Regions from separate parts of the Lysinibacillus sp. RS11 genome, predicted to be linked through region 3. Evidence: riboswitches for the same ligand, from Rfam matches in the RefSeq annotation. Region 3 holds a riboswitch; each other region holds the start of a gene.
What was found. Region 3 has a riboswitch for S-adenosylmethionine ahead of metA (homoserine O-acetyltransferase MetA). Riboswitches for the same ligand answer to the same signal wherever they lie in the genome.
Positions count from the first base shown of each region.

Region 1: it holds a riboswitch for S-adenosylmethionine, as region 3 does, so the genes downstream of both, AB9L17_RS20445 (Na+/H+ antiporter NhaC family protein) here and metA (homoserine O-acetyltransferase MetA) in region 3, are expected to answer to the same signal.
Region 2: it holds a riboswitch for S-adenosylmethionine, as region 3 does, so the genes downstream of both, AB9L17_RS08395 (YezD family protein) here and metA (homoserine O-acetyltransferase MetA) in region 3, are expected to answer to the same signal.

Region 1 is NZ_CP168124.1:3,950,034-3,957,666, reverse strand. It holds gene AB9L17_RS20450 (hypothetical protein) at 1-188, opposite strand, end outside; gene AB9L17_RS20445 (Na+/H+ antiporter NhaC family protein) at 1,218-2,498, opposite strand; SAM riboswitch class I at 2,606-2,713, opposite strand; gene AB9L17_RS20440 (hypothetical protein) at 3,278-3,565, opposite strand; gene AB9L17_RS20435 (hypothetical protein) at 3,659-3,937, opposite strand; gene AB9L17_RS20430 (DUF7309 domain-containing protein) at 4,413-5,879, shown strand; gene AB9L17_RS20425 (hypothetical protein) at 6,123-6,491, opposite strand.
Region 2 is NZ_CP168124.1:1,693,407-1,701,039, reverse strand. It holds gene AB9L17_RS08425 (hypothetical protein) at 366-563, shown strand; gene AB9L17_RS08420 (cold-shock protein) at 792-992, opposite strand; gene AB9L17_RS08415 (formate--tetrahydrofolate ligase) at 1,321-3,000, opposite strand; gene AB9L17_RS08410 (cold-shock protein) at 3,213-3,413, shown strand; gene AB9L17_RS08405 (VOC family protein) at 3,489-4,274, opposite strand; gene AB9L17_RS08400 (flavin reductase family protein) at 4,501-4,989, shown strand; gene AB9L17_RS08395 (YezD family protein) at 5,273-5,428, opposite strand; SAM riboswitch class I at 5,498-5,593, opposite strand; gene AB9L17_RS08390 (phosphopantothenoylcysteine decarboxylase) at 5,929-6,603, opposite strand; gene AB9L17_RS08385 (LysR family transcriptional regulator) at 6,893-7,633, opposite strand, start outside.
Region 3 is NZ_CP168124.1:2,509,407-2,517,039, forward strand. It holds gene AB9L17_RS12755 (endospore germination permease) at 1-276, shown strand, start outside; gene metA (homoserine O-acetyltransferase MetA) at 369-1,304, opposite strand; SAM riboswitch class I at 1,423-1,533, opposite strand; gene AB9L17_RS12765 (nucleotide excision repair endonuclease) at 1,737-2,108, shown strand; gene AB9L17_RS12770 (hypothetical protein) at 2,261-2,545, opposite strand; T-box leader at 2,813-3,064, shown strand; gene AB9L17_RS12775 (amino acid permease) at 3,145-4,506, shown strand; gene AB9L17_RS12780 (TrmB family transcriptional regulator) at 5,139-5,921, opposite strand; gene AB9L17_RS12785 (MarR family winged helix-turn-helix transcriptional regulator) at 6,228-6,701, opposite strand; gene AB9L17_RS12790 (DUF3238 domain-containing protein) at 6,865-7,449, shown strand; gene AB9L17_RS12795 (FMN-dependent NADH-azoreductase) at 7,506-7,633, shown strand, end outside.

The DNA of each region.
Region 1 (7,633 bases), 1.4 Mb from region 3:
TCGAATTCGCCTGTAAACTTAGCGCCATAAACGATACAAGCAGCATAAAAAGCGGCTAGTACTAAAATAACAATAGCAACTATGATCCAAAAATAAGCATTACGTTGTTCAGTTTTTGAAACCACCATCCCGTTTGTAAATGGTAGCACAAAGAAATTAATGAATGCTGGTAAAAACATGTTTTGCATTACTATCCCTCCTTCCTACATTACCTTTTCCCCGGGTATGTAAATAACTTACCATTAGCTATAAAAGTTTCAAAATCAACTTTTGTTGAAAATTGAACGAAAATTGATAAAAAAAAGAAAACTCAAAGCTGAATATCGTTGAACTGCTCGAATACGTTGTTCAGCACTTATTTTGCTATAAAAAACCCCCGTAAAAGTTAGATTTATGTTTAACTTTTACGGGGCAGTTCAGTTTCAAAATCAACTTTTGTGAATAATTGAACAAAAATTGATAAAAGTTAGAAAACTTTTTCGCTTTCTAAAATGTGAATTTTATAATTACAATAAAGCGCTGTTCCTAGACAACTTAGGATGTTTTTCACAATTAACACGTCAAGTATTCAGGAGTGCACAAAGGTGGGGAATGGATTTTGAAGTATTGCAGAATGGACAGGTTGTTAGTAGAGTTAATAGAGAGTGGTTCACTTTGTGAATAGCTACAAAGTAGAAATTTAATGAAGAGATGAAGTAAGTGATTATTGCACATGGGGTGAAATCAGATTAAGTTGTAGATTCATCGGCATCCTTTAACAAGTAGAAGAGGGAGGTTGAACAATGATCCAGTTGCATATTGAAAGTAAGAAGAAACCTGAAATTTATCGAAAGCTATTGCTTAGAGGTAAGACCAAGTAAAATATTTGATTCTAAAGAGTTAAGCCCGATACTTCAACCACTAGCAAAAAATGTCGGGGTGGAGCTTGTAGAAAGTGAACTTCCTTGCATCCGAGAAGTGAGAGAATTTATGAAAAACATGTCAATGGATTTATTTAAAGAATAGTGAATAACCTGACCACATATTTCTATGACTTTAGAACAATTACACGTGTACGTATTTAAAAAGCTCAATAGGAATGATCATATATACCCTACCTATAACCCCATAAAAAAATCCAATCGTTTTGATTAATCTTTTTTTCAAAACAATTGGATTTTTTGAATTTAAGTTCAAATTTCTTAAAAGCAACCCCCATCACTTTAAAGTGATAAAGATCAGGCTTTCTTTTGTGCCGGGTATCCAATAAGGATAGCGATGATTCCGCAAATTCCTATCAAGATCGGATAGAAAGAGTATTGTAGCATGCTCACTGGCGATATTCCAGCTACGCTTGCGGCTGCCAGGAATTGGGCTCCGTATGGCAGAAGACCTTGGACCGTACAGGAGAAAATATCTAATATACTTGCGGACTTTCTCGGCTCAATATCATACTGTTCAGCAATATTTTTAGCAAGCGGACCAGCAATTAAAATAGCAATCGTATTATTGGCCGTAGATAAATTAGTTAGACCCACAAGGCTGGCAATCCCAAATTCAGCACCCTTTTTCGATTTAATTCTTCGTGTCGCAAGGTGAAGTAGAAAGTCAATTCCTCCGTTAAACTTAATAACCTCCACCATTCCAGCTATTAATATTGCAAGAAATGCCATTTCATACATGCCTGCCATTCCTTCGCCAATCGTTTGCATAAGGCTCATTAAATGATAGCTGCCATCCGCTAAGCCAACAGCCCCGGCGAGAACAATACCAAATGCGAGAACAAAGAAAACATTCATTCCAGCTAACGCTAAAATAATAACTAAAACATAGGGAACAATTTTTATCCAACTATAGCTTAAATGCTCCACTTGTGCGGTTTCACCCATTGTGATAACCCCTAAAATAATGCTCGTTACAATAGCTGCCGGCAACACAATCCAAAAATTCACCTTAAATTTATCCTTCATTTGTGCGCCTTGTGAACGAACGGCAGTAATTGTTGTATCTGAAATAATGGATAAATTATCGCCAAACATCGAACCGCCAACAATCGCTGCCATTACTAAAGCCATGGAAAGTTCGATATGCTCGCTTATCCCAACTCCGATCGGCGCCAGTGCAACAATCGTTCCCACCGATGTACCCATTGACAGGGAGATAAAGCAGGCAATGATGAACAAGCCTACGACAAGCAGGTTTGGCGGAATGACCGATAAAGCAAAGTTAACAGTGGAATCCACTGCCCCCATGCCTTTTGCTACCGCTGAAAAGGCTCCAGCCAAGAGAAAAATAACAACCATCAGCATGACATTTAAATTTCCTGCGCCTTTGCAGAAAATATCAACCTTTCGCGAAAACGATTCTTTTCGATTCATCGCCAGAGCCACAGCGCCCGAAATGGAAATGGCTACAATGACAGGAAAGGCATAAAAATCACCTGTAATAATCCCTGAACCAATAAATAAAACTAAAAAAACAACAAATGGGATCAGCGCCCATGGATTCTCTTTCTTCATTGTTCTACCTCCAAAAATTAAAAATGGATACATCCTTGTCCATTTTTTTCTAAAAAAAGACCTCTCCTTGAAATAACAAGAAGAGGTCTTATATTTATAAAACACTCCTCTTATCTATCAAGCCATTGCTTGCTGGATTTGGCACAGTAACTTAATCACAAAGTTCCGCTGCCGAGATCTCATAGGGCCAGTCCCTCCATCTCTCTTGATAAGAAGAAAAAATATATTATTTTTTTGCACAATAATGAAATACTATAATAAAACATCTATAATTGCAACCTGTTTTTAATTAAATACTATTTCATAGAACATAAAAACGTTTTTTCAAGAAAGAAAATCCGCTTTAAGGCGACCACGGTAAAAAAGAGAGGGGCGATTTATGAAGTGCTAAATTAAGATGTTAAAAATGTTGGTGTAATCTTAGAACCATCTATCACGACGATAGGGAATTAGATTGTTAAAACAGGAGAATTACAAAGATGTAGGTGCATTTGCAGAAATTGAAGGTATAGAAAATGTGAAGCAAAAGATAGTAATCATCTATTGTAAAGAGACATATTTATAAAGCTCAATAGTAATCGTAGAGACGACCAGACTAATTTAGTTTCTTTTAACAAAAAAAGACACGATAAAAAGAATAGAACCTACCAAAAAACCAATGAATTGATCTAATAATAATTCATCTCGAAGAAACCATCTGAAAATAAAAATGCCTCCAAACATTAGCATAGCTAAAAATCCGATCTATTTTATTCCATTATGTAGCATCTTCTCACTCCCTAGTTTGAAATAACCGTCATACCTATTGCAGTAAGAACAGCCATAACAAATGCTCCCACTATAATCCATTGAGGCATATCTTTTTTTTCGTCTCTCGTCACAAAATATTCAGTAACGCTAACAACCAAAAATAATACTAAAGCGGGTATAGTCAAAATATTAATTGTAAGCTCTTTTCCTGTTACGAGCATTAAAGAAACGAATAACATTCCATATGCTAATGCTACATAAAATCCATTACTCCATTGACCTCCGGATTCATTCAACTTTTTCTTATTTGTAGTCATTGTCGATATTTAATCCTCCTCGTAATGGCGCTTGTCGTATTAATGAAACTTTGGCGTTTTATTACGAATGAAGATTGGCGGATTTATTTAATATCAATACGCGTGGTTATCTGATTTACTAAATTTATTAATAAGAAGTTGAATAACACCTCCTAAAAGACCAAATAGTAGTACACCCGTCCATGTTACATTAGCTTTAAATACACGATCCTGAATATGAACATAAACAATATCTTGACCAAAAAACGTAGGTTGAAAATTAAAAAACTCTACATTAGATAACACAATAGCAATAGTTCCTAAAAATGTAATTGAAGTAAAAGTGAAAATACTCAAAAGAATAGCAACGATCATTTTATACGATTTGTTCATCTTTTCCTCCTACTCTTTTTCCGTGAATTTGGAAAGGTATTTTAATAACTTCTACACTGGTGAATATAAAATTTCCCTACTATTAGTACCATATCATTGGCTGTAAAAGTTTAAAAATCAATTTTTGTTAGTAATTAAACAAAAATTGAGAAAAGTCGGAGAGTTAATCTTGACTTTCTAAAATGTGAACCTTGTAATTACAATACGTAGCTGTTGCTAGCACAACCTTAGGGTGTTTTGTACAATTAATGCGACAGATATTGAGATGTGTAGCAATTGGTTGGGATGAAGTTTGAAGTGTTGCAGAATGGAGAGATTGCCAGTAAAGTGAATAAAGAGTGATTCGCATATGGAATAGCTACAAAGTTGAAATCAATAAAGAGATCGCGCAAGAGATGAATACATTTGTATATGAGTGAAGGTTATGCCGAACTCATCAGAATAGCTATAACAAGTAGAGGTAGGAGGTAAAACAATGATCCAGTTGCATATTGAAAGTAAGAAAAAACCGGAGATTTATCGAAAGTTATTGTTACCGAAGAACAGTAGTTTTTCCATGCTAGATGAAATGATATTACTAAGTTTTGATTTGGATGGTTCGGACTATTTTAATTTTGAAATGGTTAAAAAAGATGGACGAGTATCTAAAGAGAAGATTTGTTTTTTACCTAAAAATGATACGGATTTTGATACAGATGAAGAGTTGGTCGATGAATGGCTTCGAAAATCGGGTGATGAAGCCATTGCTCATGTAATTGATAATAGTGAATCATTTACGATTCGATTAGAGAGCAATGAGGAATTACCGATGAACACGGAAACGCCTATATGTATTGCGGGAGCAGGCAATATTCATACTGGCAAATTGGACAAGATTAATTTGGAGGAAATTAATGAACTGATACGGGAGGATGAAGAGGCAAATAGTTTACTAGAAAACCTGGAGCCAGATTATCTTACTTTATTAGAGCTTACTAATGACCTGAAAAAACAAAAGCCATGGCAATATTTAAGGGATGATGAAGTCGTTGTCATTCACTTTGCAGATATAGATTACAAAGTACTTGTTTCTGTTATGGGTGCTGGTGGTGAAGAGTTTGGATTAATGATTTTTGATATAGAAAATGGCTATGACAGCTTAGCGAAAATATTTTTTGAGAAAAATATATCGAGTGATTTTTCCTATAGTTTAAACGCTTTAACTGTGAATTTCGTTGATAGAGAAGAGTTAGATCCAGCAGATTATCTGCTAATTAAAGATTGTGGGCTGTCGTATAGAGGGAAGAAGAACTGGATTCAATTCCGTAGCTATCAAGAAGGAACGCATCCTGAAAGACCAAATTATCTAGAGGTAGAGTTATTAATTGATGTTGTAAGTAGGATGATTAATATTACAGAAGCTAGGAAGGATGGCTGGGAATATCCACAGGTAGCTGCACATCAATATCCAACGTTTAAAGTACAAATGGATGGTGAGTTACAAGAAATCTATATTTTGCAGATAAATATACCGAAGCCAACGTATGAGTGCTACGAGGAAATTTCGATGTTTGAAAAAGCACAATATAAGAAAAAGCCTAAAAGTGCGTTACAATTAGAATATGATGTGTTTTACATGCCTTTTGGCGTAGAAACGGAACTGACGAACCGCACTGTTTATCCGATTGTTGGTATGCTTGTTGAACGAGGAAGCAATTTGGTTATCGGACACGAAATGTTCCCGATGCCTAAAACGCCACCAATCGCACAAAGTATTTTATGGGCATATTTACAAAGCTTAGAGGTAAGACCAAGTAAAATATTTGTCTCTAAAGAGGTAAAACCGATGCTTCAACCATTAGCAAAAATTGTCGGGGTGGAGCTTGTAGAAAGTGAACTTCCTGGTATTCGAGAAGTGAGAGAATTTATGAAAGCCATGCCAATGGGTTTAATTGAAGAATAGTGAAGTAGTGAATATCCAATCACACAAAATCCCACGGAAAGGTTGAAGACTTTTCCGTGGAATTTTCTTTTTTTGGGTGAAAAAAATATTTCGTAACTTACTTTAACCATGGTTTTAAATTAAAAAATGCTTTTCATCACTTCAAGTAGTAACCGCTGAAATACGTAGTACAAGTATTTCAGAGGCTAACCTTCAAAAAAGTCAGCCACTTTTACAATTTATTTCTAAAAAAGAGGTTGTTGCTCAATCACTACGGTTTAGGTTTACTACTTGCGTAGCAATATAAAATTTACCCTCTCGTTTATACACTACAGATTTTGGAAACTCATCTCCATTTTCTCTTTCATATATAGGAGTACCCTCATTTAAAGAATTAGACTCAAAATTAGTATTCGGAACTTGATTTCTATCTATTTTTTGCTTGATCTCCCCTAATTTCCTTACTACTTGGGATTTTTCAACTGGTTCCCAGGTTACGACATAGACTGTATCTTGAATTTTCAGCATCTCCACAAGATTGTTTTTGCTCTCGTCAAACTTATAAGCAGTTATAAGTAAGGCAATTATTAGTATCGTTATACTAATAATCCGAAATGTTTTTTTGTTTTTCATACAGCATACTACTCTCTATTTATTTCTACTCTTAACATACGTACTTGATGCATTGCTTATATATTTTGTCGTGGAACCAGTGTATATTCCTGCTCCATTCTATTTCTCCACATTGTATTTAGTCACACCTACATTTCCATAAACACCCGGTCTTGTCCGTTTTTGGATCAGCTTTAATAGTTTGCCCATTAGATCCTGCTTTCGTAACAGAAATAGGTCCATATCCAACACGTGCACTACATGACATAGGATCTTTGCTAAAGAAATAATACGAGATATTGTATTGGTATTCGCTCCAACCTGGATGCTAAACGATAAAGTCATTAGAAATTTCTCTTTTTTATCTACAAGGAGATAAATCTTAATCGAAAACACAAATGAAAAACTTTCTCTTCTTTACTTTCCCCGGGATATTATAAGCATATCAGTAGCTAAAAATATTACAAAATCAATTTTTGTTATAAATTAAACAAAAGTTGAGAAAAATCAGAAAAAAGACTATTAGGATGGACTTCGTAGAAAGTAAATTCCCTAGTATTCGTGAAGTGAGAGAATTTATGAAAGCCATGCCAATGGGTTTAATTGAAGAATAGTGAATAACGAGACCACGCATTTCTGTGACTTTAGCACAGTTAAATGTGTGGTTTTATATATGGACGTTTTTTTACATTTATTGTATCCCGCCATGCATGATAATTACTTATTGTGAATATCAATTCAACTAATATTTTCTCAATATAATATCATTTCCTATTTAAATAAAATGTTTTTGAAGCAAGAGTTGTTTAGTGGATTTTTATTATATTTATAATAAAAAATAATAAAAAAATACTCATCGTAAGTAAATTTTTACTGTTTTTTCTTTGCTTCTTAAAGATAAATAAAAAAAATGGAGAATTTTTTAAAATTTATGTAGACAAAAAGTCTGGAATCATTTAGTATTTGTTCAGCGACCTACTTTGTAATGATTATAAAGTGAGATTCATTATTTGAGGAGAGGTGAAAATAGGACCTATACATGCGATTTTGTCCTATGCTTTGAAGAATTTATTAGCAATGTATTCATTTATGACAAGAAGTGAATGGAAGGATAGAGGTACCAGCTTATTGTTGGTGACATTCTTCCGACATTAAGTTGTCAG
Region 2 (7,633 bases), 820 kb from region 3:
ATAGCCCTAATACATGACCATCGTTATCCACGTTAATACACAATGCTGCTGTTGAGGTATTATAGGAATGAATTTGTAATCCCCCTGCCGAAGAAACTGTAAAAGCTGCCCATCTGTTCATGTAAATTCAAGAAACTAACTCCAGGTGGATATCCACGACAAGTACTTTCAATAAAACTCCTTGTATTGAAGTTCTTCCTTTTTCTTTATAAGAGCATAAAAATAGACTCTGGCTATTCACCACAGTCCTAAAACGAAAGAGCTTGCAACTAACTTAAAATCGGCAACAGTCCTCTCTCAATCAACTAAAGGGCCAGCATAATAAGAAATGACAGCTCATATCTTCAGTATGGGAGGATGATTATGTGAAAGACCTATTAGAAAACGTATATCAATTATCTATGGCAGTCCTACTCATGTGTTCTGTTATTTCCGTTAGACTTCTAAGAAATTTAAAGCGTGAAAGAAAACTTTCTTCCTTTGAATATACAATGTATTTAATCATTCGAATTGCGATTTTTTTATGGTTAGCTAGTTTTCTACTTATTTCTTATGGTGCATAATTTACTTGACCATCTTATATGGTTGGTATATAAGTTGATTGGAGTGAAGGCTAAGAGCATCACGTCCTGTAATAACGCCTTCGTGACCAAAAAGCTGAACTCTTTATTTACAAAAAAGCTACTACACATATAAAAAATGTCGACAAAGTCTAAAAACGGCTTTGTCGACACTATAAAAGAGGCATCCTCATATAAGGATGCCTCTTTATTATGGGTACATCATTAAAATTAAAGTTTTACGATGTTTGTAGCTTGTGGTCCACGTGGGCCTTCTTCTACCGAGAATTCAACTTTTTGACCTTCTTCAAGTGTTTTGAAGCCGTCACCTTGGATAGCTGAGAAGTGAGCGAATACGTCGTTTCCGCCTTCTACTTCGATGAATCCAAAACCTTTTTCTGAGTTAAACCATTTTACTGTACCTTGTGTCATTTTAATGACCTCCATTAATTGTATTAAATAAATATCATTTTTACAAGAAAAAAAATTCACATATTACAAAAAGCATCTAATAAAACACGATTACTCTTTGTAATATGTGAATTCATTGTTTTCTTTGTAAACGATTTTATTACATTTATTATATAATGCAAAATCGTAAATGTCTAGTGCAAAAGTGAAATTTCTTCAAAATAATGTGTTTCAGTGGGAGAATTCTGCTAAAATAAGCTAAAAGCTGCCCTTTCTCAGATAAAAAGAGCAGCTTTCGTACATTTATTTTCAATATCTTCTATTAATTAATGATAAATTCAAACTCTATTTAGAACAATCCTACCGCATGTCCTTCATGATCAACATCCATACGCAATGCTGCTGGTGCTTTTGGTAAACCTGGCATCGTCATAATGTCACCAGTTAAGCAAACTAAGAAGCCGGCACCTAGTTTTGGAATGACTTCACGGATTGTGATTGTAAATCCTTCTGGACGACCAAGTAAACTTGGTTGGTCAGATAACGAATATTGCGTTTTGGCCATACAAATCGGCATAGAGTCCCAGCCGAATTTTTCGATTTGAGCGATTTGCTTTTTCGCTTGGTCGGTAAATTGAACATCTTTCCCACCATACACTTTTTGCACGATCGTACGTACCTTTTCTTCAATGGATTCTGTTACTTCATATAATGGTAAGAAATTATTTTCTTCCTCAAGTACAGTTAGCACCTGTTCTGCTAGGGCTAGGCCACCTTTTCCGCCTTCTTCCCAGACATTTGTTCGAGCAATACGTACATGTTTCTCTTGACACCAGTTTAATACCGCTTCAAGTTCAGCCTCTGTATCTGTAATAAAGCGATTTAACGCGATAATTGGTTCAACCCCAAATGTACGAACTGTTTCAACGTGCTTCTCTAGGTTTTCAATTCCTTGTAAAAGTGCATCTACATTTTCGCCAACTAGTGCTGTTTTCGCTACACCGCCATGCATTTTTAACGCACGAATTGTTGCGACGATCACAACTGCACTAGGTTTAAAGCCTGCTTTGCGAGCTTTAATGTTCATAAATTTTTCAGCACCTAAATCTGAACCAAAGCCCGCTTCTGTCACAACGATATCCGCTAGCTTACGAGCCGTTTGTGTCGCCATTATGGAGTTACAGCCGTGTGCGATATTGGCAAATGGTCCACCGTGAATAATAGCAGGCGTCCCTTCAAGTGTTTGTACTAAATTTGGTTTAAAGGCATCTTTTAATAATAATGTTAATGCCCCTTCTACTTGAAGATCACGTACGAATACAGGCTCACGATCAAATGTATAACCGAACACAATGTTTGCTATACGTTCACGTAAATCATCCATGCTTGTCGCTAAACAAAAGACTGCCATTATTTCTGATGCAACGGTAATGTCAAAGCCGTCCTCGCGTGGCATCCCTTGCACAGGACCACCGAGACCTACAACTACTTTACGAAGAGCACGATCATTTAAATCCATTACACGCTTCCAAATGATACGACGAGGGTCAATGTTTAAAGCATTTCCTTGGTGGATATGATTATCAATAAAGGCTGATAATGCATTATTCGCCGTCGTAATTGCATGAAGATCTCCAGTGAAATGCAAATTAATATCTTCCATTGGTACAACTTGTGCATATCCACCACCAGTTGCGCCACCTTTTACACCCATTACAGGACCGAGTGACGGCTCACGTAAAGCTACAACAACATTTTTATTACATTGATGAAGTGCATCAGCAAGTCCGACAGTTACAGTTGATTTCCCTTCACCTGCTGGAGTTGGGCTAATGGCTGTTACTAAAACAACCTTCGCATCATCACCACGTGCTGTTATTTTTGAAGGATCAATTTTCGCTTTGTAGCGACCATACTGTTCAAGTGCATCCTCTGAAATACCTGCTGCTTTTGCAATTTCAGTAATAGGCTTCATAACCGCCTGACTAGCAATTTCTAAATCTGTTAACGGTTGATTTTTCGTTGTCATATGGCATACCTACTTTCTATGTTGTTAAATTCCATTATAGACTTTATTGTACAAGAAATCATAATTAGTTATACAAGCATTTCGACAATCAATTGACAACTTTGCTCAATTCATGTATGTTCTAAGTGAAAATGCATTTTTTCACATTTTCTCAATTATATCACGACTTGATTGATGGGTTTTACATTCAAGCGCAATGGAGGCGAATGCTTATGCAGCAAGGAATCGTAAAGTGGTTCAACAATGAAAAAGGTTATGGCTTTATTGAATGTGATGATGGAGAAGATGTATTTGTACATTTTACGGGGATCCAAGAGGAAGGCTTCCGTACACTTGATGAAGGTCAAAAGGTAACATTTGATGTAGTGGAAGGAAATCGTGGACCACAGGCGTCAAATGTTGTGAAATTATAAGCGTAAAGGAGCTGTTCGATTGTTGAACAGCTCCTTTTTTAATGTTGGATGTTTTGTTATCTATTGACTTCTACTTCAACGATTAATCCAATAAAAAGCTCCTGGAAATACTAATGTTTCTTTCATTTTATGAGGATCTTGAAGCGTCACCCCAAATGGTCCCTCACTTAAATGACCAAGTGTCATCGCTGTTGCAGCATCTTTTTCATAAAAATCTAAACGAATATTCGGAAAGCGCAAGGACATATACTGTGAATGTTGCTCAGGCTCTGGTAATTGCAATACCTCCTGCCATAATTTCACGGTAGCTCGCACATCCTTTACATAAAATTGCACCGATTCCATTGTGATCGATTGTTTTGGATGGATTGCTCCACTTGCCTGTAATTGTGCAAAACGGTCCTCATCATCAGCAGCCCACTCGATTAAAAAAGGAAAATCAATTGCCTGCCCTGACTTCCCAAAATGCAATAGCTTCCATTCTACGACGGAGCCATCTGGTCTTGTTCGACTGCAAGCATCAGGACCATACACCTCAAAACCAAGTGCACGCAAACGTTGTCCCTCTTCTTCAATATTTTTTGTACGTAATGCAATTCGTGAAAATCCATAATGCTCCTGCGCCCGCTTAAACGTATAGTGTAGGGAATAAGGCAATTTCGCTGCATTTTCAAATAAATGACGATCATAAATTGCTATTTGCTCAATATAGTTTAATCCAAAGTAGCTTAGCGCATTATATGTCCCCCACATTGTGTGTTGACCGCCGTTAACTGTATGGATATTACGTTTGTTTAAAAAAACCTTTGCATTGTCTGGTGATGGAACTTGATGAACTAGATGGTCAAAATATAAAGTCATGACTACCCCCCTTTTTTCTCCCACTATTATATACTTTACCTGTTAGTTTTGTTGGTTTAAAATAAAATTAAGAATATTCAATTTGTTAAGAAGTTGCTATATTTTATGCTAACTATTTCAAGATGCTCAGTAAGGAAATTACTATTTGCTGAGCATCAAAGAAAAAAGTTTTTCATTTTAGGTAAATCGATGTTATATTCACATAAAATAACAAGAGGTGATTAGAATGACAGACAAAGTAGCTGCTTTTAAACTAGCATTGGGTAATTATCCAACAGGCGTTACGGTTGTCACAGCTTGTAATGACGCTGATGAACCTATTGGCTTAACTGTCAATTCCTTTGCGTCAGTTTCCATAGATCCACTGCTTATTTTATGGTCGCTCGACAAAAAATCACAGCTTCATCCATATTTTACAGCAGCTGAAAAGTTCGCTGTGAATATTTTAGCGAGCAATCAAGAACATTTATGTACACTATTCTCAAGTAAAATCCCAGATCGTTTTGCTCAGGCACAGTGGTCAACTTCCGTTCACGGTCTACCGATTTTACACGATACTGTGGCCACTTTACAATGCACAACCTTTCGACAAATCGATGCAGGAGACCATACGATATTTATTGGCCAGGTCCTAGCAATTGATCATGCACAAAAGGAGCCCCTACTCTATCATCGTAGACATATTGGGGAAATCCCTAAAAGTTTTTATAGCTAAGATACTATCTTCATAAGCAATTAGAATTGACTACATCCGAAAACAGGCTGGTTCATCGTGATCCATCCTGTTTTTTGTAAGAAGATTGAGCCATATTCTGAAACGCTATTAACGTCAATGTCTTAAAAGAAGATTGTTCAATTTTAACGGAAATCCAGCACAGCAGAACCTCTAAATCCAGCACCTTTGGCTAACTTCTAAAAAAAAGCCACAAATAAGCAAAGAAAATAATCCCTGCTTTCTTTGTGACTTTCAAATATCTAGCCAACTATCATCCTATTATTTACTTTTTCTGTGGAAATCTCTGCTTTTCGAGTCTGTTAATCTGAACAATGACACCGTCTTGAATCGTAATGTTCACTTCTCCATATTCTAAATTCTGAATGGCCTTTGCAATTGCCTCTAGCTTTTTGTCATCGATCTTTGCCTGTTGAGTCATCCGATACACCCCTTCTTTTTACATACTTTTTGTACATAAGAGGCCAACGCATCAAATTGATTTATAGCCCCCTTATCTCTCAGATAGCCCTGTTGGATTTGGCACCTACACTATTGGTTGCCGAGGCTTCATAGGGCCAAGTCCCTCCACCTCTCTTGATAAGAGTATTATGTTTCTTGGGAATAATTCTATAATTCAGAAAAACTATTGTCAACATAAACATTACAAATCCTAGTTGAATACTTTGTAATTAAGTAAAAAGGATTACGTAAAGTTCGAATATTTTAGTGAAGACGTTTATTTTCCTTGAAGCTAAACATACACAAGTTATTTTATTCGGTATTAAAAGGCAGTATTACTCCCACCATTCACTTATTACAGAATGAAATGCATTTTCACAAACCTAACGCATACAACTACTTTTTAAATATTCACTAAATAGTAATTTAAACAAAACAAAAAAACTGTGCAGATCACTTTTTCTCTACACAGTTTTCACTTTACGTATTTTGTAAAAAATCTATTAATGCTTTCGCTGTTTGTTGCTTGCCCATTACCTTTGTTGGTTCGCCTTTAGCCGGTACAATCCAATGTGGCTCATCTCCACCATATAATGACTGCGAGCTATTTGCTACCATAAACTGAGCGTTAGCCGATTCCATCCGTAGACGTGCGCGGGATAGTAAAAATTCCTCATCATCTGTTGCCTCGAGCTTAAAGCCCACTAAAGTAACATTCGGTTGCCACTCTTTTATCTGACCTAATACTTTAGGTGCCTTTTTAAAGTGAATGATAGGTGGCTCGTCAGATGGCATTTTACCTGCTTCCTCCATTAAATTTCCGGATTGGTCATATACTTTGTCAATGAGCCAATCTGAACCAGCTGCCGCCATAATAACGATATCCACCTGTTCTTGTTGAACAGCGTGTCGAACTTTCTCGCCTAAATCCTCTATACCTTCAAATCGAATGGTACGCATTTTATCTTTGTTTGTCGGAAGTTGTGCGAAATAACCATGCAAATATAAGACGTTAGCTCCAGCCGCTAGTGCCGCCTCAGCTAAATAACAGCCCATCGAGCCTTTTGATAAATTCGTATGCCCTCGCACACGATCCCATTTTTCAAGCGTTCCCCCACTTGTAATGAGTACGGTCTTACCTCGTAATGTCCCCATACACTCACCTTTTTCTAATCAATTTCGCCTGGCATAATTGCCGCTGACGCTTCGCTTTCTCGCAGAAAACATGTGTAGCTGACGCTCTGCTTCCGCTACAAAAAACATCTGTTGAATGAAGATAAATATACAAATACTATTTTAACGTAATGCTATGTTAAGCTTCAATGTTGTTTTTATAGGGCATATTGCTCTTCTCTATAAGTTAGCTCAAAATTTTTGGATCATCACCATAACATGTAGTTGATTTCCGTTCCGACTGGGTACAACTTTCGGTGATGAGCTAAAATTATTCCATATTTTGTTCTTTCAACCAGGTTTTTAATATTTCCGCAAATTTTTTAGTCACTGGTGATGCCTGGTGTTTCATCGCTATTCCAATTGTACGATAGCCACCTTGTTTTAAAGGTATAGCTTTTATCGTAGTAGGCAAGTTATTCGTAACTAATTTCGGTAAAATACTAATGCCAAGCTGGTGAGATATCATCGAAATTATCCCTACCTCTTCTGATAGTTCAAAACGAATATTTGGCTTTACGTGATATTGCTCTAAAAGTACTTTTACATCATTTGTCCCTTTATAAGAAGTCATGATAAATGGCATGTCTTCTAGTTCCACTATATCAATTTCTGTTTTATCATAAAGTAGACTTTTATCGGAGACAATACACAACAATGGATCCTGCTGGAGTTCGATATATTGAAATTGCCCAGACTTTTGACCATTTAAAAATCCAGCATCAACCTCCCCACTCAGAAGCCATTGTTCAATTTCATAATAGTCTCCCTCTCGCAATTCGACTTGTATGCCAGGAAATTGATTGTCCATAATACGAACAATTTCAGGCATCCAGTTTGAGGAAATACTTGAAATAACGCCAATTCGCACTTTTCCACGAGTAACACCAAGTATGTGTGCAGCTTCCTGTTGTAGTAATTCCTCTGCATCAAGGACATGTCTCATTGCTCTTAACATTGTATCCCCTTCGCTCGTTAACGTGACACCCGCGCGGCTTCTATGAATGAGTGC
Region 3 (7,633 bases):
AATGGAAGTAATTGCAATTGCGGTAATGCTTCTAATAACACAAGCAATAGCAACAGCCAAAATGCTTCTAATAACGCAAGTAATAGCAACAGCCAAAATGCTGTACAGAATGGAAGTAATTGCAATTGCGGTAATGTTTCTAATAACGCTAGCAATAGCAACAGCCAAAATGCTTCTACTAATGCTAGTAATAGTAACAGCCAAAATACTGCAAAGAACAAAAGTAATACAAACAGTCTAAATGATTCAATCAATGAAAATCCGTCAGAAAATTAACAACATATTAGAATAAAAAAAGATGACCATGAAATGATCAAGGTCATCTTTTTACTTTACATTTGCCATCGAGAGTTTACAGAACCCATGAACTAAATATGATATTCAAGTTCATCAACGAAATCCCATTCATATGGTGTTTCTTGGTAAACGTAATAGTTCAACCAGTTTGAAAATAATAAATGAGTATGAGCACGCCACGTATTAATCGGTTCATTTAATGGATCATCACTTGGGAAGTAATTCACTGGAACCTCAATATCCAATCCTTTTGCGACATCACGACTATATTCATCTGCTAATGTAGTCGCATCATATTCAAGATGTCCTGTAATCATAATGTTTTTATTATCCTTTGATTGCACAATAAAGACACCAGCATCTTCTGAGTAAGATAGTAATCGTAAATCAGGATGGTTGCGTACTTCGTCAATAGAAACAGAAGTATATCGTGAATGTGGAGCCGTAAATAAATCACTGAAGCCACGTACTAAGTCCACTGTTAAATCCGTAATGACATGGGAATAAACTCCTGAACATTTAGCGGGAAGCTCAATTTTGCCGATACCGTAATGATGGTATAACGCTGCTTGTGCACCCCAACATATATGAAGGACCGATGTCACGTTTTCCTTGGACCAATCCATAATTTCTGCAATTTCCTGCCAATAGTTCACGTCCTCAAAAGCCATTTTTTCAACTGGCGCACCCGTAATAATCATGCCATCATAGCGACGATGGCGAATTTGATGAAAGGTCGTGTAAAATAGCTGTAAATGTGATTTGCTCACATTTTTCGATTCATGTGTGGCTGTGTTTAAAAATGTAATATTAACTTGTAGCGGTGTATTACCGAGTAATCGCAGTAATTGTAGCTCCGTTTTTTCTTTTTCTGGCATCAAATTTAAAATTAATATATTTAACGGACGGATTTGTTGAGTTTTCGCTCTATCCTCTTCCATGACGAAGATTTTTTCCTCACGTAAATGTTCTCCAGCTGGTAAATTTTTTGGAATATTAATTGGCATCTTGCATTCCCCTCTCTTGAATTTCTCTACATATAAAAAATTTTATTAGTCGATCTAAATTAAAAAAATCCCCCTCATTCCATTTGAGATAGAATGAGAGGGATTTTAACCACGTTCACTCTTATCTCTCAAAGGACAAATCCTTTGCTGGAATTAGCACCTTTCTAACATTTGTTAGAGGTTGCTGAAGCGTCATCGGGCCAAATCCCTCAGCTTCTCTTGATAAGATTATTTAATTAAAAAGAATTGTAACATGAACAATTAAGAATATCAATAATACATAGAATATTTTGTTATTAGCATGCATGTTCTTCTCTAAATTGATGAACACTAATCTTGATGTAAATCATGTTGACGCTATGAAATATTATGGTAAACAAGCCGTAATTATGTTACCATATATCTTTAGTAATAGAGAGGAACGTGAAAAGTTTGATTAAAATTGAATTTCCAAAACCAGATTTAGTGATTCGCCAACGCGAACAAGATTTAAAGCCAGGTGATGTACCAATCACACCGTACCATGGTTTTATTGATTTCCATAAAATCACACGTGAAAAAGGTGGCATTTTCTTATTCTACAACGAAGAAAACGAGCTATTATTTGTAGGTAAAGCACGTAAAATTCGTCAACGTATTAAAAAGCATTTTGAGGACAATGTGTCACCGATGAAAAATCATCGTAATGAAATTTTCAAAATTGAAGTGTACGAAGTGGAAGATCCAATGGAACGTGAAATTTACGAGACATACGCGATTAATTCATTCCGTGCTAAATACAATGTCGATAAAGTATTTTATTAATCTTTAGCAAAAAAACCGAAATCTCCTTTAAGGGGTTTCGGTTTTTCTTTAGGTGTATTCTTCCTATAAACCTGTTATTACATGATTAAAATGTGTGGACTTACCGTTTATGTACACCACGTTAATTTCCTGTTTTAGGGTCTTTTGTAATTTTATAAACATTGTTGTTCAGCAACATCATCGGATGGATTCATTTCTTCGAATTTTATTTTTAATGTGTCTCCCTCTACCTCCAAATCAGCATGTGCCATTCCTTTCGAATAAAAATCAATGTAAAAAGTATCTTTTCCATCACTGATTAATTGGAGCTTATCATCGGAAATTATTTTCTTTCGCACTTCTGGAACAACAGCAATTTCACTAATACTAAATGCGGAAGTATTACATGCTCCTAAAATAGTTAAGGTCAACATGAATAAAATGATGATTTTTTTCACTATGTATCCCCGCCTTCTTATAACATCCATAATTATACTTATTTATTATATTTCAGGCTCATACCATAACGTATGGTTGATTGCTGTTCCGACTTATATACAAAACATACGTCTTTACAAATGAGGTAGTTTTATAAAAAAGATTGATCATTTGAGTTGTATCTATATAGTAAAATTTAAGCGGGTTATGAAGAAATCCAAAAAAATATATTGACAAAATAATTTTTTTCTGTAAAATGAAAAACAATTCAAAAATATTTGTATAGAACAAAGGCTATGAAAAGAAATAGTATCAATTATTTTTACGAACAGAAAGTTACCAGTTGATGAGAGGTGCATGTAAAACGATTGAGAATTCATCTTGGAGCTGTGTACCGAAAGGATCATTCTAAGTAGGCTACGCCGGCAAGCACCCGTAATCATGTGCGAGAGTATCGTCAAATGACCGTACTTCTTAAGGTAAGTAATGTGAATTGCTTATAAATTAAAGGTGGTAACACGAGTTGAATCGTCCTTTTGGTAAATCCAAAAGGGCGTTTTTTTTATTCCTTTTTTGAGCAAAGTATTTGAAAATCTAAACGTATGAGGAGTAAGACATTATGAAAGACAATCATCAAGATTCACAGCTAAAGCGCGGATTAAGTACTCGTCACATGCAATTAATTGCACTTGGCGGATCCATTGGGGTCGGTTTATTTTATGGTTCTAGTTCAACGATTCAAATGGCTGGGCCATCTATTTTACTTGCTTATTTAATTGGCGGATTAGTTATTTTCACAATTATGCGTGCATTAGGCGAAATGGCAGTAGAGGAACCTGTATCAGGCTCGTTCAGTACGTACGCGAATAAATATTTAGGACGCTTTGCTGGGTTCTTATCTGGTTGGACGTATTGGTTCATGTGGATTGTCGTTGGCATGGCAGAATTAACAGTAGTCGGTGTATACATTAACTACTGGTTCCCTGATATTCCACAATGGGTATCTGCCCTTGTAGTACTTATTATTATGACGCTTGTAAACTTAGCAAATGTAAAAGCTTACGGAGAATTCGAATTCTGGTTTGCGATGATTAAAGTTGTTGCGATTATCGGTATGATCGTTCTAGGATTAGCCATTATTTTCTTCGGTGTGGGCAACCACGGTGAAGCAATTGGCTTCGATAATTTATGGGCACACGGTGGCTTCATGCCAAACGGTTTCCATGGTATTTTAATGTCACTAGTATTAGTTATGTTCTCATTCGGTGGGGTTGAATTAGTTGGTATTTCTGCAGGAGAAGCAAAAAACCCTAGCAAGTCAATTCCTTCAGCTATTAACAACATCGTTTGGCGTATTTTAATTTTCTACATTGGTGCATTAGGCGTTATGATGGTTATTTATCCTTGGAACGAAGTTGGTTCAGAAGGTAGCCCGTTCGTTCAAATTTTCGATTACGTCGGCATCCCTGCTGCGGCTCACATTATTAACTTTGTTGTAATTACAGCAGCAATGTCTGCGTTTAATAGTGGTTTATACGGTTCAGGACGTATGCTACACAACTTATCGGTACAAAAAAATGCTCCAAAATATTTTAAAACAGTAAGCAAAAATGGTAGTCCGCGCAGAGGGATTTTATTTTCTTCAGCGGTGTTATTAATTGCGGTTGTCTTAAACTATGTAGTCCCTGAAAAAGTGTTCATCTATATTTCTGCTGTTGCGACTGTTGCAGTCATTACAAGCTGGATGATTATTTTATTAGCACAATTAAAATTTAGAAAGTCAAAAACGAAAGAGGAAGTAGCCGAACTGAAATTCAAAATTCCGCTTTATCCACTTTCTACGTATATTGCCATTGCATTCTTATTAATGGTTATTGTGTTAATGGCGTTTATTCCAGATATGCGTGTTGCTCTAACCGTCGCACCTGTTTGGTTTTTAATCTTATTTGTAGGATACAAAGTAATGGATGTTAAAAAGTAGTTTAATCATTTCATTTAACTGATACTTCTTTAACGAAGACCTATATTAAAAAGTCCTTTTGGTTAACTCGATTGGTTACATCTATCTCAAGATTAATATTTTTTATACACTAGTAAACGTTAATACGTTCCCAAATGAAAGTTTGGACATACACCAAAATGCCACGAATGTTGTGATATCAACGTTTCGTGGCTTTTCCTATGAACATTATTTATACAGCTTTTTATGAAAGAATAGCAAACACTGGATACATCAATATTTACACGTTTAGGGCTTACACGTTATTTCTAAACATTGTAAGTCTGTATTTTTCTGGCGCTACCCTTTTTGTAGTATTTTTTTGAAGACTTCTAATGTGGAAATGAATTTCCACGAGGAGAATGTAAAGTGCTTGTTAAGCAATCGGGCGCGATTGTTGAGCAACACCATGACGAAATGATCAAACTTTTAAAAAAACGAAACTAATATTTGCTGATAAGGAATCCATTTTGATCAAACTTTATTTCAAAGCAACAAATGTCATCCACAACTTTTGGCGATTAGCCATTTTTCACATAAAAATAAAAGAATCTGCGCACCATCTAAATAAATATCTCAGATGTCTTACAGATTCTTTTTTAATACCATTTTATTTACTCTACGAAAAAGGCTTTACGTTCTTTTGTAATCCATTCCTCAAGCCCCTTATCATCACGCTTTAACAAACGATTGACAAGGACGTCATGCCATATATAATCCTCTAATAAATAAATATGAACTGGATCATTTGTAATAAATGCCGTTTCTTGATTGGACGGTGAATGGCCGTAAATCATTTCCTGACCATCTACAGATAAGATAAACCAATGGGGCGTGGAAGCTTTCCTCGTATATTGCGTAATACGGTGCTGGTCAATGGAAGCTTCATTATCCTCCACATATAAGGTAATCCCATGAACAGGAATATGTTTTGCCACCTGATGAATGTCTTCCCGTAACGCATCGTACATATCTTCCCACATCGATAAAATAACCTTTTTTTTCGCTTTTTTGATTAATGATTGACAGTAATTGACGATTGCCTGTTTCCCTTTTAGCATGACAACCTTATGTTCCACTTCTTGCTCTTTCGTTTCTAATTTTTCTAATTGAGTACTAATCGACGTAAAACTCGATTGCCAACGTTGCTGAATTTGCTGTAAAAACACAGCGACAGGAATGGAAGAGTAAGTCGTTTGATCTGTAGTTTCTTCTTTCAGTACTAGCCCTTTTTCAACAAGTACACCAAGTATGTCATATATTCTAGCCCGTGGAATACCTGAGTTTTTGCTCACTTGATAGGCACTTACATGACTATTTTGTACGAGTGCTGTATAGGCCTTTGCTTCATATTCTGTAAATCCCAGTTCTTTTAATTGGGCGATTAATGCATCCATCCAATTCCTCCATAACTATATTTCGGGCTCCTCACCATAAGTGTGGTTGATTTCCATTCCCACTGGGCGCTTTCATAGGGGCGTCCGATGAGCCACTTGGGCCTACACAATGTAGGTCAAGAAAGCATTATCACGGGATGTGATGCTCTTAACCTTCGTTCCTCTATCGATGATCCCTAAGAAGTCACCCAGTCTCCACACCAATCAACCTATATCAATTTCGCTTTGGCGTAATTGCGTCCAGATTTTGAAAAAAACGCTTATTTTCGGGTGTACAAATAGTTCCTGTAATAAGCTCTATAATAATTACCAGACAGGTCTTATTTTCGTTGGTAATTCACCTTCATTTATTTCATAAACTAATTTACTTAAATCTTCTTTGAGCATTTGTAGTCGTTCCACACCTATTTTTTTAATCCACTGTTGCTCAATCTCATCCAGTATCTTCTTTTTTGCATTAACTACTAACCAACCTCGTTCGGTCAAAACAATAATTTTCCCTCTCTTATCAGTGGGATGAGCTTTGCGCATTACATAATCACGTTGCTCAAGATAATCCACCATTTTGCTCACAGCTTGCTTAGTAATGCCTAAATATTCGGCTATTTCTATACCTGTAGCTCCATTGGGAATGATGCTTTTAAACATAAAGCCATGTACAGGTCTAATATCCTCAAATCCCAATACACTCAATCTGTCATGCAGTTCATTAATTGATGTGCTAAAGGATAATGATAAAAGTGATGTAAGATCCAACTCATTAAATCCTTCATGATTCATACTTAAACCCTCCTCAAATAAAGTCAATTAGGTTGACTTTATTTGAAACACATTGTACTATACACAATGTAGTCAATCAAGTTGACTATAATTCGATTACAAAATAAATAGGATACACCCAAACAAATTTAGTAAATTAATCAAATAAATTATGGAGGTTTCCATGAATACTATCGTTAAAGTTAGAGCAAGTGTATTTATTCCAATGTCTTGGACTGAACCTAAGAAGGATACTCAAACAGGAAACGTGATTCAATTTGAAGGTGACTCACGTGAATTTACACCATATGCTGTAAACGCAATGCGTTCCAGAATTGAACAAGAAGTGGTTGTAGATTTTTATAAAAAAGACATATTCACATATGCAAATACAGGCATAACAACGGAAAGAATTATAACTCCCGATGGATCCGTTATTAAAAAAACTGGAAAAGCTAGTACTGACGGTATTTTGTGTACTGATATTATAAGGGGATCAGATGACGTCAAATTTCAAATGAGTGCTAGTGCCAGCAACCCATTAAATGTATATGCACCTCCCGTTGATTATCTATTAACTGTACATGTCAAAAAAGATGGTACTGTCGATATTCACGGTGAACATGACGGATTCCCTTGTTTTGAATTTTATAAGCAAGTAAATTTTGGTCCGTTTGAGAAAATTCATACACATGACTTCAGAGAAACTGGTGATACTGCTGAAGCTCTAGGTGGAGACATGGAGTATAGTTTCACAAAGAAACTGTAAAGATATATGGTTCCCTATTTAAAACAACATAAGAGTAGCACCAGGAGGAAAAGAAAATGACAACAGTTTTATTTGTAAAAGCGAACAATCGTCCCGCAGACCAAGCGGTGAGTGTGAAATTATATGAAACATTTTTAGCAAGCTATAAAGAATCACATCCAAATGATACAGTGGTAGAACTTGA